One region of the Stenotrophomonas sp. INTA L402-1 genome, then DNA from elsewhere that is predicted to be linked to it. Evidence: predicted binding sites of a transcription regulator. Region 1 holds the regulator's gene; the other holds the start of a gene.

The links. The regulator FliA, encoded in region 1, starts transcription of late flagellar genes. The targets are predictions, from matches to a motif close to TAAAGTTTNNCNNNCNNNGGCCGATAA.
Region 2: a site for FliA is predicted at 4,755-4,781, ahead of AC5O77_RS19345 (methyl-accepting chemotaxis protein). Genes of this name have one in related genera too.

The regions. Positions count from the first base shown of each region.
Region 1 covers NZ_JCAFWP010000001.1:129,912-137,277, reverse strand. Annotated here, with positions in the region: gene flhA (flagellar biosynthesis protein FlhA) at 1-1,001, shown strand, start outside; gene flhF (flagellar biosynthesis GTPase FlhF) at 1,147-2,769, shown strand; gene AC5O77_RS00545 (MinD/ParA family ATP-binding protein) at 2,756-3,643, shown strand; gene AC5O77_RS00540 (RNA polymerase sigma factor FliA) at 3,640-4,383, shown strand; gene cheY (chemotaxis response regulator CheY) at 4,441-4,833, shown strand; gene AC5O77_RS00530 (protein phosphatase CheZ) at 4,833-5,438, shown strand; gene AC5O77_RS00525 (chemotaxis protein CheA) at 5,441-7,273, shown strand.
Region 2 covers NZ_JCAFWP010000046.1:2,891-10,256, reverse strand. Annotated here, with positions in the region: gene AC5O77_RS19375 (carotenoid oxygenase family protein) at 1-942, opposite strand, end outside; gene AC5O77_RS19370 (DUF2141 domain-containing protein) at 968-1,390, opposite strand; gene AC5O77_RS19365 (sensor histidine kinase) at 1,547-2,647, shown strand; gene AC5O77_RS19360 (response regulator transcription factor) at 2,644-3,282, shown strand; gene AC5O77_RS19355 (VOC family protein) at 3,305-3,676, shown strand; gene AC5O77_RS19350 (arylamine N-acetyltransferase family protein) at 3,768-4,607, opposite strand; gene AC5O77_RS19345 (methyl-accepting chemotaxis protein) at 4,810-7,347, shown strand.

The DNA of each region.
Region 1 (7,366 bases):
CGGTCGATCCGCTTGGCCTGGAGGTCGGCTATCGGCTGATTCCGCTGGTGGACAGCAACCAGGGCGGCGAACTGATGGCACGCATCAAGGGCGTGCGCCGCAAGCTGACCCAGGACGTCGGTTTCCTGATCCCCTCGGTGCACATCCGCGACAACCTGGAGCTGCCGGCCAACGGCTACCGCGTGCTGGTGCATGGCGTACCGGTGGCCACCGCCGAGATCCACCCCGACCGCGAACTGGCGCTGGACCCGGGCAGCGCCCTCGGCGCGCTGGAAGGCATCGCCGGCAAGGACCCCGCGTTCGGCCTGGACGCGACCTGGATCCAACCGCACCAGCGTGCCCAGGCTGAAACGCTGGGCTATACCGTGGTCGATCCGGCCACCGTGGTCGCCACCCATCTGTCGCACCTGATCCGCGAGCACGCACCGGAACTGCTCGGCCACGAGGAAGTGCAGCACCTGCTGGCCAACCTGGCCAAGAGCGCGCCCAAGCTCGTCGAAGATCTGACGCCGAAGGCGCTGCCGCTGTCGGCGGTGGTGCGCGTGTTGCAGAACCTGCTGGTCGAGCGCATTCCGATCCGCCAGTTGCGCAAGATCGCCGAAGCGCTGGTCGAACACGCGCCCAGCAGCCAGGACCCGGCCGTGCTGACTGCCGCCGTGCGCACCGCACTGGGCCGCTTCATCGTGCAGGAGATCGCCGGAATGTCGGCGGAGCTGCCGGTGTTCACGCTCAACCCACAATTGGAACGTGTCTTGCAGGAGTCCACGCAGGGCAACGGCGCCGCGCTGGAACCCGGACTCGCTGAGCGACTGCACCAGAGCCTGGCCGAATGTGTCAGCAAGCAGGAAGCCCGCAACGAGCCCGCGGTCGTGCTGGTACCTGGCCCGGTGCGTGCCGCGCTGGCCCGCCTGGTCCGCCACAGCGTTCCGTCGCTGTCGGTCCTGGCCTACAGCGAGGTGCCGGAGGACAAGCGCCTGAAGCTGGTCGGAACGATCAGCTGACGCCGCCCTCCGATGCGCCAGAAAACAGACACCACTTTCGAACCAACGCAACAGACAGATACCAAGGGGAACCCGCACCGTGCAGACCACCGACCACCCGAGTTCTCCGACCGCCACCCCGCCGTCTTCGTCCCGTGACCACAGCATGAAAATCAAACGATTCGTCGCCGCCGACATGCGCTCGGCCATGAACCTGGTGCGCAAGGAACATGGTCCTGACGCCGTGATCCTGTCCAACCGCCGGATCGAGGAAGGCATCGAGATCGTCGCCGCCGCCAACTACGACGAGAGCGCCGTGCAGCGTGCACTGGAAGCCTCGCGTCGTGACATCGCTCCGCCGCCGGCGCCGAAGCCGCGCACCGCCGCCGACGCGGTGATCGCCGCGGTCACCCGCCGCCGCAGCAATACCCCTGCACCGGAACCGGTCGCCGCAACCACCTCGGCCGTGGCTGCCCTCGCCCGCGCTGCGGTCGGCGCCACCGGCCGCACCCTGGACAGCGCCGACGAGATCGTGCCGACCCGCGGCAGCACCGGCTTCGCCGCCACCCTGGCACGCGCCGCCGTCAACGAACCGGCGCTGCCGGATCAGATCTTCGCTCCGTTCGCCGAAGCCATCGTCGCACCGGCGCCCAGCACCGCCGCACCGGCCAACCGCGCCCGCTTCCAGATCGACCCGCCGCACGAGACGCATCACGAAAGCGCGGCGTCGGCCGTGCAGCCGCCGCCGCTGCCGACCGCTGCCGTGACCGAAGCGCAACCCGGGATCGTCGCCAGCGGACCGGCACCGGTCGAAGCCAGCGACGAAACCGGCGCTGCCCCCGTGCTCGCCCCAGCCCCGGCACTGACCCTGGTGGCCCAGGACGACGCCGAGATCCGCCAGCTGCGCCAGGAAGTGGCCGGCATGCGCCATGTGATCGAGCGCGAGATGAACCGCTTCACCGACGAGCGCCTGCGCGGCTGCCCGGTGCGCGCCACCGCGCTGGACCTGATGGACGAGTATGGCTTCGATGCCGGCCTCGCCCGCGACGTGGCCATGCAGATCCCGCTGGAGACCGAGGCCCATCGAGGCCGCGGCCTGATGCTGGGGCTGATTTCGCGCAAGCTGCCGATCGCCCCGGTCGACCCGCTGGAAGAAGGTGGTGTGATCGCACTGGTCGGCCCGACCGGCGCCGGCAAGACCACCACCATCGCCAAGCTGGCCTCGCGCTTCGCCGAGAAGCACGCGCCGCGTGACGTGGCCCTGGTCACCACCGACACCACCCGCATCGGTGCCCGCGAGCAGCTGTACGGCTACGGCCGCCAGCTCGGCATCGCGGTGCACGAGGCCAACAGCGGCACCGACCTGGACCAGCTGCTGGAACGCTTGAAGGACTACAAGCTGGTGCTGATCGACACCGCCGGCCTGGGCCCGCGCGACCGCGCCCTGGCCGCCCAGCTGCAGTGGCTGCGTGCCGCCCGCCAGGTCCGCACCCTGCTGGTGCTGCCGGCCAACACCAGCTTCGGCGACATGGACGAGGTGGTCCGCCGCTTCGGCGCGGCCAACCTGCAGGGCCTGGTACTGAGCAAGCTGGACGAGACCGGCCGCTTCGGCAACGCCCTGTCGGTGGCCGTGGATCATGCCCTGCCGATCACCTGGGTGACCGATGGCCAGGACGTCCCGGAGGACCTGCACCGGGCCAGCGCAGCCAATCTTGTACTTCGCCTTGAAGATTTGCGCCGCGCGGCCGATATGCCCTGCAACCCGGAGTTGAACCATGCCGTCGCGTGAGTACGCCAAGCTGACCAAGACCTTCCCGCTGTCGGCCACCCGCAGCGAGCCGCTCGGCCCTGTGCGCACCATTGCGGTCACTGGCGGCAAGGGCGGCGTGGGCAAGACGAATGTGTCGGCCAACCTGGCCGTGGCGCTGGCTGGCATGGGCAAGCGCACGCTGCTGCTGGACGCCGACCTCGGCCTGGCCAACATCGACGTGATCCTGGGCCTGAACCCCACCTTTACGCTGGCCGACCTGGTTGCCGGCCGCTGCACGCTGGATGACGTCATCGTCGAAGGCCCGAACGGCGTGCTGGTCGTCCCGGCCGCGTCCGGCCGCCGCCACATGGCCGAGCTGGCCCCGGCCGAGCACGTCGGCCTGGTCAACGTGTTCTCCGAGCTGGAACGCGAGCTGGACATCATGGTGGTGGACACCGCCGCCGGCATCAACGATGGCGTATTGACCTTCTGCCAGGCCGCACAGGACACCGTGGTGGTGGTCTGTGACGAGCCGGCCTCGATCACCGACGCCTACGCACTGATCAAGGTACTGTCGCGCGAACGTGGCGTGGACCGCATCCAGGTGGTGGCCAACATGGTGCGCGACCCGAACGAGGGCCGCGTGCTGTACGAAAAGCTGACCCGCGTCTGCGAGAAGTTCCTTGCCGATGTCTCGCTGAACTACCTCGGCTGCGTGCCGCAGGATGACTGGCTGCGCCTGTCGGTGCAGCGCCAGCAGCCGGTGGTGAAGGCCTATCCGTCCAGCCCGGCGGCGCTGGCGATCACCGAGATCGCGCGCCGTACCGCGCGCTGGCAGGCGCCGACCGAACCGCGTGGCGGCGTCGAGTTCTTCCTCGAACGCATCCTCAAGCAGCGTGGGGTGACGGCATGAAAGGCGCAGCCCAGTACAGGGAAGTGCAGCGCTCGGCGGCGAACGAAGTCATCGCCCAGCATTCGGACCTGGTGCGGCGCATCGCCCACCACCTGGCCGCGCGCCTGCCGGCCAGCGTCGAGGTCGACGACCTGATCCAGGCCGGCATGATGGGCCTGATCGAAGCCTCGCGCAGCTATGACGCCGACCAGGGTGCTTCTTTCGAGACCTACGCCTCGATCCGCATCCGTGGTTCGATGATCGACGAGATCCGCCGTGGTGACTGGGTCCCGCGCTCGGTGCACCGCCGTGCACGTGATGCCGCCGCCACCATCCGCCGCCTGGAACAGAGCAGTGGCCGTGCCGCCAGCGCCACTGAAGTGGCCGCCGCGATGGAGATGCCGCTGCCCGAGTACCTGCGGCTGATGGAAGACGCTGCACGTGGCCAGGTGCTGAGCCTGGAATCGCGCATCGAGGACCAGGGCGAGCTGGACACCGTCGCCCAGGGCGGGCCGACCCCGCAGCAGGTACTGGAGCGCGGCGAGTTCGGTCGCGAGCTGGGCAAGGCCATCGGCCACCTGCCCGAGCGCGAACAACTGGTGCTCTCGCTGTACTACGAGCAGGAACTGAACCTGAAGGAGATCGGCGCGGTGCTCGGCGTGAGCGAGTCGCGGGTCTGCCAGATCCACGGCCAGGCGGTACTGCGCCTGCGTGGCCGGCTGAAGCTGTTCGAGGCTGCCGACGCAGGCCTCGAAGAATGAACATCCCCGAGGCGGCTGCCCCCGGCCGTCCGGAATGAACAACAAAGGAATTCTGCTTTGAACAAGAACATGCGCATCCTGATCGTCGACGACTTCTCGACCATGCGTCGAATCGTCAAGAACCTGCTGGGCGATCTGGGCTTCACCAATACCGCCGAAGCCGAGGACGGGCATGCCGCGCTGTCGCTGCTGCAGAGCCAGCCGTTCGATTTCGTGGTCACCGACTGGAACATGCCGGTGATGACCGGCATCGAGCTGCTCAAGGCCATCCGTGCCGATGCCAAGCTGAAGACCCTGCCGGTGCTGATGGTCACGGCCGAAGCCAAGCGCGAGCAGATCATCGAAGCCGCCCAGAGCGGCGTGAACGGCTACATCATCAAGCCGTTCACCGCGCAGACGCTGGAAGAGAAGCTCGGCAAGATCTTCGAACGCCTGGCGGCCAGCGCCTGATGGATACCACGGTCGACAAGAACGCCCTCGCCCTGCGCCTGCAGGAGGCTCTGGACGCACTCGAGTCCGGTGACGAGGCCGCCTGGCGGCAGCGCATCGATGGGCTGGTCGCGCTGCGCACGCAGCCGATGATGAGCGGCCTCTCGCGGCTGGCCCGCGAGCTGGGACAGGCGCTGGGCGAACTGCCGACCGTGCCGAGCGAAGCCGGCGAACTGGACGACGCCTGCGCGCGACTGGACCACGTGGTGGCGATGACCGAACAGGCGACGCACCGCACCCTGGACCTGGCCGAGGAATGCCGCAGCCTGACCGAACAGTTGCGCGCTGAAGGCCTGCAGCCGGGCCAGGACGCGCAGCTCGAGCGCATCCGCCACAACCTGACCGAGATCGCCCTGACCCAGAGCTACCAGGACCTGACCGGGCAGATCATCCGTCGCGTGGTCGGCATCGTCCGCCGCGTGCACGAAGGCTTCGGCGCGCTCGGCCTGCCGCCGGAACAGCATCGCACCGACCCGGAACTGGCCGGGCCGGCACTGAAGGGACTGGACCGCCACGCGGTCTCGCAGAACGACGCCGACGACCTGTTGTCGGACCTGGGGCTGTAAGCATGAGCGCGGTATCCGACGACATCACTGCCGATTTCATCATCGAGGCGCAGGAAATCCTGGATCGCCTGGGCGAACAGCTGGTGTCGCTGGAGCAGGCACCCCAGGACGGCGAACAGCTCAATGCGGTGTTCCGCGGCTACCACACGCTGAAGGGCGGCGCCGGCTTCCTCGGCGTCACCGCCATGGTCGAGCTGTGCCATGCCGCTGAAGAGGCGCTGGGCGCCGCACGTGCCGGCCAGGCCGTGCTGCAGGCCCACCACTTCGACGCGGCCCAGCAATCGCTGGACTACCTGCAATCGATGCTGGACGCGGTTTCCTCCGGCACCGAGCCGGGCTATGCGCCGCCGGACCTGATCGCACAGTTCGACGTGCACGGCGGTGCCGTGGCTGCACCCGCCGCCGCCGCAGCACCCATCGCGGGTGGCAGCGACCTGATCACCGACGACGAATTCGAGGCTCTGCTCGACCAGCTGCATGGTGGCAACGCGCCGACCGCGGTCGCGCCAGCGAAGAAGGCCGACGACGGACTGATCAGCGAAGACGAGTTCGAAGCCCTGCTCGACCAGCTGCACGGTGGCGCCGCACCGGGCACCAAGCCTGCGGCCGTGGTGGCACCGGCACCGATCGCAGCGCCGCGCCCGGTCGCCGCACCGGCACCGGTGGCGAAGCCGGCCGCCAAGCCGCTGGCCGAGGCCGAACATACCGTGCGCGTGGACACCAAGCGCCTGGACGCGATCGTCAACCTGATCGGCGAACTGGTGCTGTCACGCAATCGGCTCAAGACCCTGCGCGCACGCCTGCGTGATGAAGAGCTGGACCGCGCCGTGTCCACCCTGGACATCGCCACGGCCCGCCTGCAGTCGGCAGTGATGCGTACCCGCATGCAGCCGGTGGGCAAGGTGTTCTCGCGCTTCCCCAAGGTTGCCCGCGACGTCGCCCGCTCGCTGAAGAAGGAAGTGGACCTGGAACTGATCGGCGCCGAGACCGAGCTCGACCGCAACCTGGTCGAAGCGCTGGCCGACCCGCTGGTGCACTTGGTCCGCAACGCCATCGACCATGGCGTGGAAATGCCCGACCTGCGCGAGGCACAGGGCAAGCCACGGATGGGCCATGTGCGCCTGTCCGCACAGCAGGAAGGCGACTACGTCAGCATCGAGGTACAGGACGATGGCGCCGGCATCGACCCGGAAAAGCTGCGCGCCAAGGCGCGCGAGAAGGGCCTGATCGATCCGGAAGCCGCCGCGCGCCTGAGCAGCGAGGAGTGCCTGCACCTGGTGTTCCTGCCCGGCTTCTCGACCAAGCAGCAGGTCACCGACATCTCCGGTCGTGGCGTCGGCATGGACGTGGTGCAGTCACGCATCCGCGAACTGAGCGGCCAGATCCAGATCCAGTCGGAACTGGGCCGTGGCAGCCGCTTCCTGATCCGCGTGCCGCTGACCCTGGCGATCCTGCCGACCCTGCTGGTGCAGGCCGGCGAGGACGTCTATGCGCTGCCGCTGGCCCGCGTGATGGAAGTGCTGCACGCGCCGCGCACCTCGCTGGGCTGGTTCGATGGCCGTGCCGTGCTCGACCGCCGCTCGCACACGCTGCCGCTGGTCGATCTGCGCCAGTGGCTGGATGTGACGCCGGCCGCCTCGCCGCTGCTGACCATCGTGGTGCTGCAAGCTGGCGAAGCGCGCTTCGGGCTGGTCGTGGACCAGGTACGCGGGCGTGAGGAAGTGGTCATCAAGCCGCTGCCGAAAGCGCTGCGCGGCCTGCGCGGTTATGCCGGTGCAACCTTGATCGGCGATGGTCGCATGGCGCTGATCCTGGACGTGGACGGGCTGCGATGACCCCCGCCGGGCCATGCCCGGCGCCCCGAAAACTGTGACTACCGTCTGTACGCGATCTACCGGTGTCTCAAGTCCCATTCATACACGCCGATA
Region 2 (7,366 bases), on a different contig from region 1:
CGCCGCGAACGGGGCCTCGAACCATTGCGCCTTGTCCGGCGCATCCTTGGCGACCACCGCGATGCGCACAGGACGCTGAGGCGCGAACTGCATGCGCTCGAAGAAGCTGCCGCCTGCGCCGGTGAAATCGAACGGCATCATCACGAACACCAGGTGCTGGTCGGTCATCGCGAAGGCATGCAGGTAGCCATGCTCGGGTGTTTCGATCACATTGGCGCTGCGCAGCTGGCCGTTCGCACCGATGTGCCAGACCAGCAGGCCATGGCCACCCGTCAGGCTGATCGAGCCGAAGTTCCAGAGGCTGCCGTCGCGGTCGCGCAGCGGGTGCGCCGAGAACGGCAGTGCAGCGAGGTCCGGACGCCAGGTCCCCGGACCCAGTGTCTGCAGCGAATCGGGATCTACTTCGAACGCCGAGCCGGACTCGCACAGCGCGAACAGGCGGCCATTGATCATGGTTACCGTGGTGTTCGCCACGTTGGCATCGTCGTTGTTTCGAACTGCCAGCGCACCGGGAACGCTGGTGCCGGCAGCCGGATACTGGAAGCGGCCGGCCTTCTGTTCACGGGTGAATTTCGGCGTGGCGACCATGCGCCCGTGATGGGTCAGGCTGCCGTCACCATTGAAGCGCCAGCCATGCACCATGCCGTCGCCGTCGAACCAGTGGTCGTAGCGGAAGCCATCGCGCTCGGTCCAGGCCGGGCCGTTGCGGTACAGCGTACCGGCCAGGCCTGACGGCAGCTTTCCCTGCAACTGCACGGTGGCCGGGCCGAGGCTTTCGCTGCCGACGCTGCGCCAGCCGAGCAGCCACGGGTGTTCCTGCATGCCCTGCGCGAACCGCGCCGGGTCGCCGGCGAAGGCGGGAGCGCTGCGCAGCGCGGTGGCGCCCAGGGCCAGACAGGCACTGCTGCTGAGCAGGGTACGAAGGAAGCGGCGACGGTCCATGGTGGCCTCGGGTATGGATGCGGAATCAGCGCAGGGTGATGTCGATGGCGGTGCCGGCGGCCGGCACGTCGACGCTCGCCTCGTCGAAGGTCGGCTTGCGCATCACCTGCGGGTTGTTGCTGAAGCCGTAGCCTTCCACCGGCATCCCGACCAGGTTGGTGTCGAGCTTGCCGTTGTCGTTCTCGTCGTGGGTGAGCAGCACGGCATAGCTGCCGGCCGGCACGCCCTTGAACGTGAAGTGGGCACTGTCGCCGCTGGGCGCCGCCTGCTGGGCCTGCACGGGCTTGGCCTTGCTGTCCCAGGCGGCGGCGTTGTCGACCAGCGCAACGCGCAGGGTGCCGGTCTGCGCGCGGACGTCGTGCACGGTCACGGCCAGGTCGGCGGCGTGGGCACTGCCGACCAGGGCCAGGGCAGTCAGGGCAGTGCTGAGCAGGGCGGTGCGGATCATGGCAGTGGCTCCGGAAGTGTGTGTGGCGGTGTGGAGCCAGTCTGCGTGGGGCGCTGCACCGGGTTCAGGGCCAGTGGTCATCGATTCGACGTGCCAGAAGTCACTTTCTGCGCCGGACCCATTGCCGCCGGCGTGCGCGGCCGTCAGCATCTGGCCATGCCCAGCCTGTTCCGCCATCTGTTGCGTCCGCTCAGCCTTGCCGGCCTGATCACCGTGCTGGTGGTCGGCCTGTCGTTCGCAGTGCAGCGCAGTGGCGCCGGGCTGAGCCTGCTGTTGCTTGCTGTGTTCCTGCTGCTGTTCGTGGTGCACGGCTGGGCGTCGATGCCATCCCGCGTGCGCGCCGCCGCTGCGGTGTTGCAGGCGCTGCTGGCGGTTGTGCTGGTTGCGCTGCAGCCGCGTACCGGTACCGCCCCGGTGCTGCTGGTGGTGCTGGTTGCACAGCTGGCCGAACACTGGCCGCCGCGCTTCGTGCTGGGCGTTGCGCTGCTGGCCAACCTGGCGGTGTATGCCGTGCTGCGCCACAGCGGCTTCAGCCAGCCGCTGCTGGTGGTGCTGCTGTATGGCGGTTTCCAGGCCTTCGCCGCGCTGACCGCGCACTATGCCCACAGCACGGCGCTGGCCCGCGATGATCTTGCACGGGTCAATGCCGACCTGCTGGCCACCCGCGCGCTGCTGGCTGACAGTGCACGCGATGCCGAGCGCCTGCGCCTGGCGCGCGAGCTGCACGATGTGGCCGGGCACAAGCTCACCGCGATGCGGCTCAACCTGCGCGCCCTGGCCGCTGACCCTGCGCTGGCCGGCCGCGAAGGGCTGGTGCTGGCCGAACAGTTGTCCGGCGAGTTGCTGGCCGACATCCGCCAGGTGGTGCAGTCGATGCGCGATGATCGCGGCCTCGATCTGGCCACCGCGCTGCATGCGCTGGCTGCACCCTTCCCACGACCGAAGCTGCAGCTGCAGATCGGCGACGGGGTGCGCGTGGCTGACCCGTTGATGGCCGAGACCGTGCTGCGGCTGGTACAGGAAGCCCTGACCAACGCCGCCCGGCACGGCAATGCAGACACCGTGTGGCTGACGATCAGTGAAGAGGATTCCCAGTTGCGTATCGATATCCGCGATGACGGCCAGCGCGCCGAACGCATCCGCGAGGGCAATGGCATCGCCGGCATGCGCGAGCGTCTGGCGGCCGTACAGGGGCGGCTGGAGTTGGCCCGAACCGCGCAGGGCGGCATGCATCTGACCGCGCGGTTGCCGGCATGAGTGCCGCCATGATCCGGGTGGCGCTGGCCGATGACCAGGCGCTGGTCCGCGCCGGCCTGCGCGCCCTGTTACAGGGGCTGGGCGTGGACGTGGTGCTGGAGGCCGAGGATGGCCACGCCCTGCTGGATGCGCTGGATACGCAGCGCGTGGACGTGGTGCTCAGTGACATCCGCATGCCCGGGCTGGATGGGATCGAGGCACTGCGCCAGCTGCGGGCGCGCGGCGATGCCACGCCGTGGCTGCTGCTGACCACCTTCGATGAAAGTGATCTGCTGCTGCGCGCCAGCGAGGCCGGCGCACAGGGCTTCCTGCTCAAGGATGCCGCGCCGGCCGACCTGCGCGAGGCCATCGAACGCGTTGCCGCTGGCGAGACCCTGCTGCTGCCGGTCAGTACCGATCCGGTGCGCGCGCGTTACCGCTTCCACGATGAAGCGCCGCCCACCGATACCTTCGGCGAACGTGAAGTGGCAATCCTGCGCCTGCTGGCCGGGGGCTACAGCAACAAGGAGATCGCGCGCAGCCTGTTCCTGGCCGAGGGCACGGTGAAGAACTACGTGTCCGCCATACTCGACAAGCTGGGCACCCGCGATCGCACCCGTGCAGTGCTGAAGGCGATTACCCTGCGCATCATCTGAGTGGACGTGGCAAGGAATGTCAATGAACCCGATCCTGCATGTGGAAATCCCGGCGACTGACCTGGACCGGGCCATCACGTTCTACCAGCGATGGCTGCAGGTTGCGGTGGACGAACCTATCGTGCTGCACGACTGCCGGATGGCCTATCTGCCGTTCTCCGATGAGGCCGCCGGTGCCAGCATTGCGCTGGTGCACGGCGCGGACTATCTGCCTTCCGAGCAGGGCGCGCGCATCTACATCGGCGTCGGTGACCTGGATGCCAGCCTCGACCGTGCGCTGCAGGCCGGAGCCGAGCTGCGCTTCGGCCCGGCCGATGCCGGCGATTGGCGCGTGGCCGAGATCCGCGACAGCGAAGGCAACCGTATCGCATTGCAGGCGCGCACAGCGCCGTAACGTCAACGCTGCGGTGCGCGCATCTGTAGAGTCGAGCTTGCTCGACTGATTTTGACGTCGCCGTAGATGCATCAGTCGAGCAAGCTCGACTCTACAGCGTCGCGGCGCGTGAGCGCTGCAGCCAGTCGTTGATTGCGGGATCCAGCCGCGGGTCGTCCGGAAGCTGGATGCCGAAGCGCTGCTCCAGCACGTCGCGCACATCACCCACATCATGCAGCGGGCGCTTGTCCGGTGCCTGTCCGGGGCGGTACTCGGTGTAGTTGCCGCTGCCGATGGTGCGGCGCCAGTCCGGCCCGGTCAGCGACGCGCGCAACTGGCCGGGGAAACTGGAATCGGGATGGGTACATACGTACCAGTTGCCCACCACGTTGTCGATCGGCGCCGGCGCCTGCAGATCGAAGCGGTACATCACCCGCCAGCCGTCGCTGGATTCGGCCGACAGCATGAAATCACCGCCGTCTTCCAACCGCTGCAACAGATAGCGTTCGTGCGGGGTGGCCTGCGGCTGCGGGTCATGCAGGCGCAGCGGTACGGTCGGGGTCAGGCTGCCAAAACCGGCATCCACCAGCCAGTCATCGCCGTCCACGTGCACGCGCAGCAGCAGATGGGTACGCGCGGTCAGTTCGCCGTCCTGGGCGGCCAGCAGTACGCGCGCGCTCAATGGCTGGGCATCGAAGCCCAAGGCCTGCAGCAGCGCCAGCAACCCGCCATTGAGTTCGAAGCAGTAACCACCGCGGCGCTCGTCAAGCAGCTTGCGCTGCACGCTGTCCGGGTCGATCGGCACCGCATCGCGCAGCAGGCAGCTGAGGGTTTCGAAGGGCAGCAGTGCGTTGTGGCGCTGCTGCAGCAGGGTCAGGCCGGCCAGGGTCCGCGGTGGCGGCGCATCCAGCTGCAGGCGCTGCAGGTAGCGGGGGACATCGAGCGTCGTCATGGGGGCACCGGGCGGGGAGGGGAGGTCCACTGTGCTCCCCCAACCGGGGTTGAGGTCAAGCACGGCGGCCGTGTCATGCCCCCGTCGCCTGCACCCGGTACAAAGACCGCGTCCGCCAGTGACGGGGGACGCAGACGAAGAAGGGCCTAAAGTTGCCTTGAATCCGGCCGATACAGGTGCGTCCTTCCGCCTGGAGTCTGTCATGTCGGCCGTTGTCCCCCACCTCCGGTCCCTGCGCACGCGTCTTGCCACGTTGCGCTCGGCGTCCCCCGGCCTGCTGCTGTGGCTGCAGCCGCATCGGCTCAGCGTGGCCAACAAGCTCAAGGCGACCCTGTGGGTCTGTGGTCTGGGCCTGGTGGCGATCGCCGCTGTCTACGCCTGGACTGGCCATGCCAACGCCCTGGCCGCGCGCAGCCAGGCCAGCTACCAGCGCGGCAGCGATCTGGCTGCCAGCCTGTCCACGCGGATGGCCGAAGCGCGCCGCCTGCAGACCCAGTATGCACGCAGTTTCGATGATGCTGACCGCAGCCAGTTGCTGGCAGCACAGAAGGCCCTGCAGGCTGACCTGCAGGCGCTTCGCACGATGCCGATGGATGCCGGCCGGCGCAAGGCGCTGCAGGCGCTGACCGAAGCTGCCGACGCCTTCTCGCAGGGCGTGGCGGCCCTGTTCGAACGGGTCGATGAAATGGGCCGTGGTGATGCCGGTCTTGCCGCACAGCTGCAGCAGGCAGCCGACACCCTGCAGGCGCAGGTGGATGCGCTGCAGCGGCCGTCGCTGGCGCTGTCCCTGCAGAAGATGCGTAGGCAGGAGGCACTGCTGCTGCTCGACGGTGATTCCACTCACGCCGACCGCGCCAGCGAGGAAAAGCTGCCGTTCGACCTCGCGCTGGCGGGCCTGCCTGCGGATGCGCAGGACGCCCTGCGCAGCGGGATGGAGGGCTATCAGGGCGCACTGCTGGGTTATACCGCTGCCCGCGTCGGCCTGGATGTGGAAGCGCAGTCGCTGCTGGATACGGCCGCGGGCGTAGCGCCGGCGCTTGCCGCTTTCCAGCAGGCACAGGTGGCAGCGCTGGCCAGGGCTCAGGCGCGCCAGCAGGCCGGCGCGCACACGATGAGCGTGCTGTTCGCACTGACCCTGCTGCTGGTGGCCGGCGTGCTGATCACCAGCCTGGTGCTGGCGCTGCGTGCGGTGCGCCAGCCGATCCAGGACACCCTGCGTTTCGCCAGCGACATCGCCGACGACCGCCTCGACACCACCCTGCGCGTCTACAACGCCAACGATGAGATCGGCCAGCTTGCCCAGCGCCTGGTCGACATGCAGCAGCGCCTGCGCGCGCGCATCGAGACCGAACGTGCTGTGGCGCGCGGCAGCACCCGGGTGCGCCAGGCGCTGGACAGTGCGCAGACCGGGCTGATGGTGGTCGATGCCGAAGGCCTGGTGGCGTACGCCAATCCGGCGCTGCTGGAGCAGCTGGAACGTCAGGGCGATGAACTGGTGGGGAGCGATGCGGTACGCCTGCATCCGGCGCTGGCCAGCCTGGCTGGCGTGCGACAACGCGAAGAACGCGAGATCGGCCATTCCGGTGTGCGCTATCAGCTGGTCGCCAATCCCATTGTCGACGAGGGGCATTTCCTCGGCGTGGCGGTCGAATGGCGCAGTCGCGCGCTGGAAACCCTGCTGGAAACCGAAGTGGCAGCCCTGGTCGACGCGGCCGCGCACGGTGACCTGCACGGTCGCATCGCGCTGGAGGGGAAGCAGGGCTTTGTGCGTACGCTGTCGACCAGCATCAATCGCCTGTTGACCACCTTCGAGACCAACCTTGGCGATCTGCAGGCGCTTCTGGCCGCGCTGGCCCGCGGTGACCTCAGCGTGCGCATGGAAGGTGAACTGCAGGGCGTGTTTGCGCGCATGCGCGATGATGCCAACGCCACCGTCGCGCAACTGGGCCGCATCGTCACCCGCATCCAGCAGGCCACGTCCAGCCTCGACACCGGTGTTGGTGAGATCGTCGCCGGTCACCATGATCTGTCGCAGCGTACCGAACAGCAGGCGGCCAACCTGGAAGAGACGGCAGCGTCGATGCACGAGCTGACCGACACTGTTGGCCGCAATGCCGATGCCGCGGGCCGTGCGGATGCGCTGGTCAAGGGCGCGGCGGCAGTGGCCCAGCGTGGCGGCGAGGCGGTCGGCCAGGTGGTGGCAACCATGCATGGCATCAGCGAAGCCTCACGGCGGATCGGTGACATCACCCAGCTGATTGATGGCATCGCCTTCCAGACCAACATTCTCGCGCTCAACGCAGCAGTGGAAGCGGCGCGCGCTGGAGAGCAGGGCCGCAGCTTCGCCGTCGTGGCTGCCGAAGTGCGCCTGCTGGCTCAGCGCAGCGCGGAGGCGGCCAAGCAGATCAAGGGATTGATCGAGGATTCGGTGACGCGTGTCGGGCAGGGCAACCAGCAGGCCGAGCAGGCTGGCACCACGATGGGCGAGATTGTCGGCAGCGTGCAGCAGCTGGCGGATCTGCTGGCCGGAATCCGCAGCGCGTCGCAGGACCAGCATGCCGGCATCGCACAGGTGAACCAGACCATCGTGCAGATGGAAGCCAGTACACAGCGCAACGCCAGTCTGGTGGAAGAGGCGGGGGCCTCGACCGCGCAGATGCAGGCGCAGGTACATGCCCTGGCAGAAGCCGTGGGCGCGTTCCGTCTGCAGTCGATGCCACAGGCGCGCGCTGCGGCCTGATCCCGCTCCGGTAGTGCCG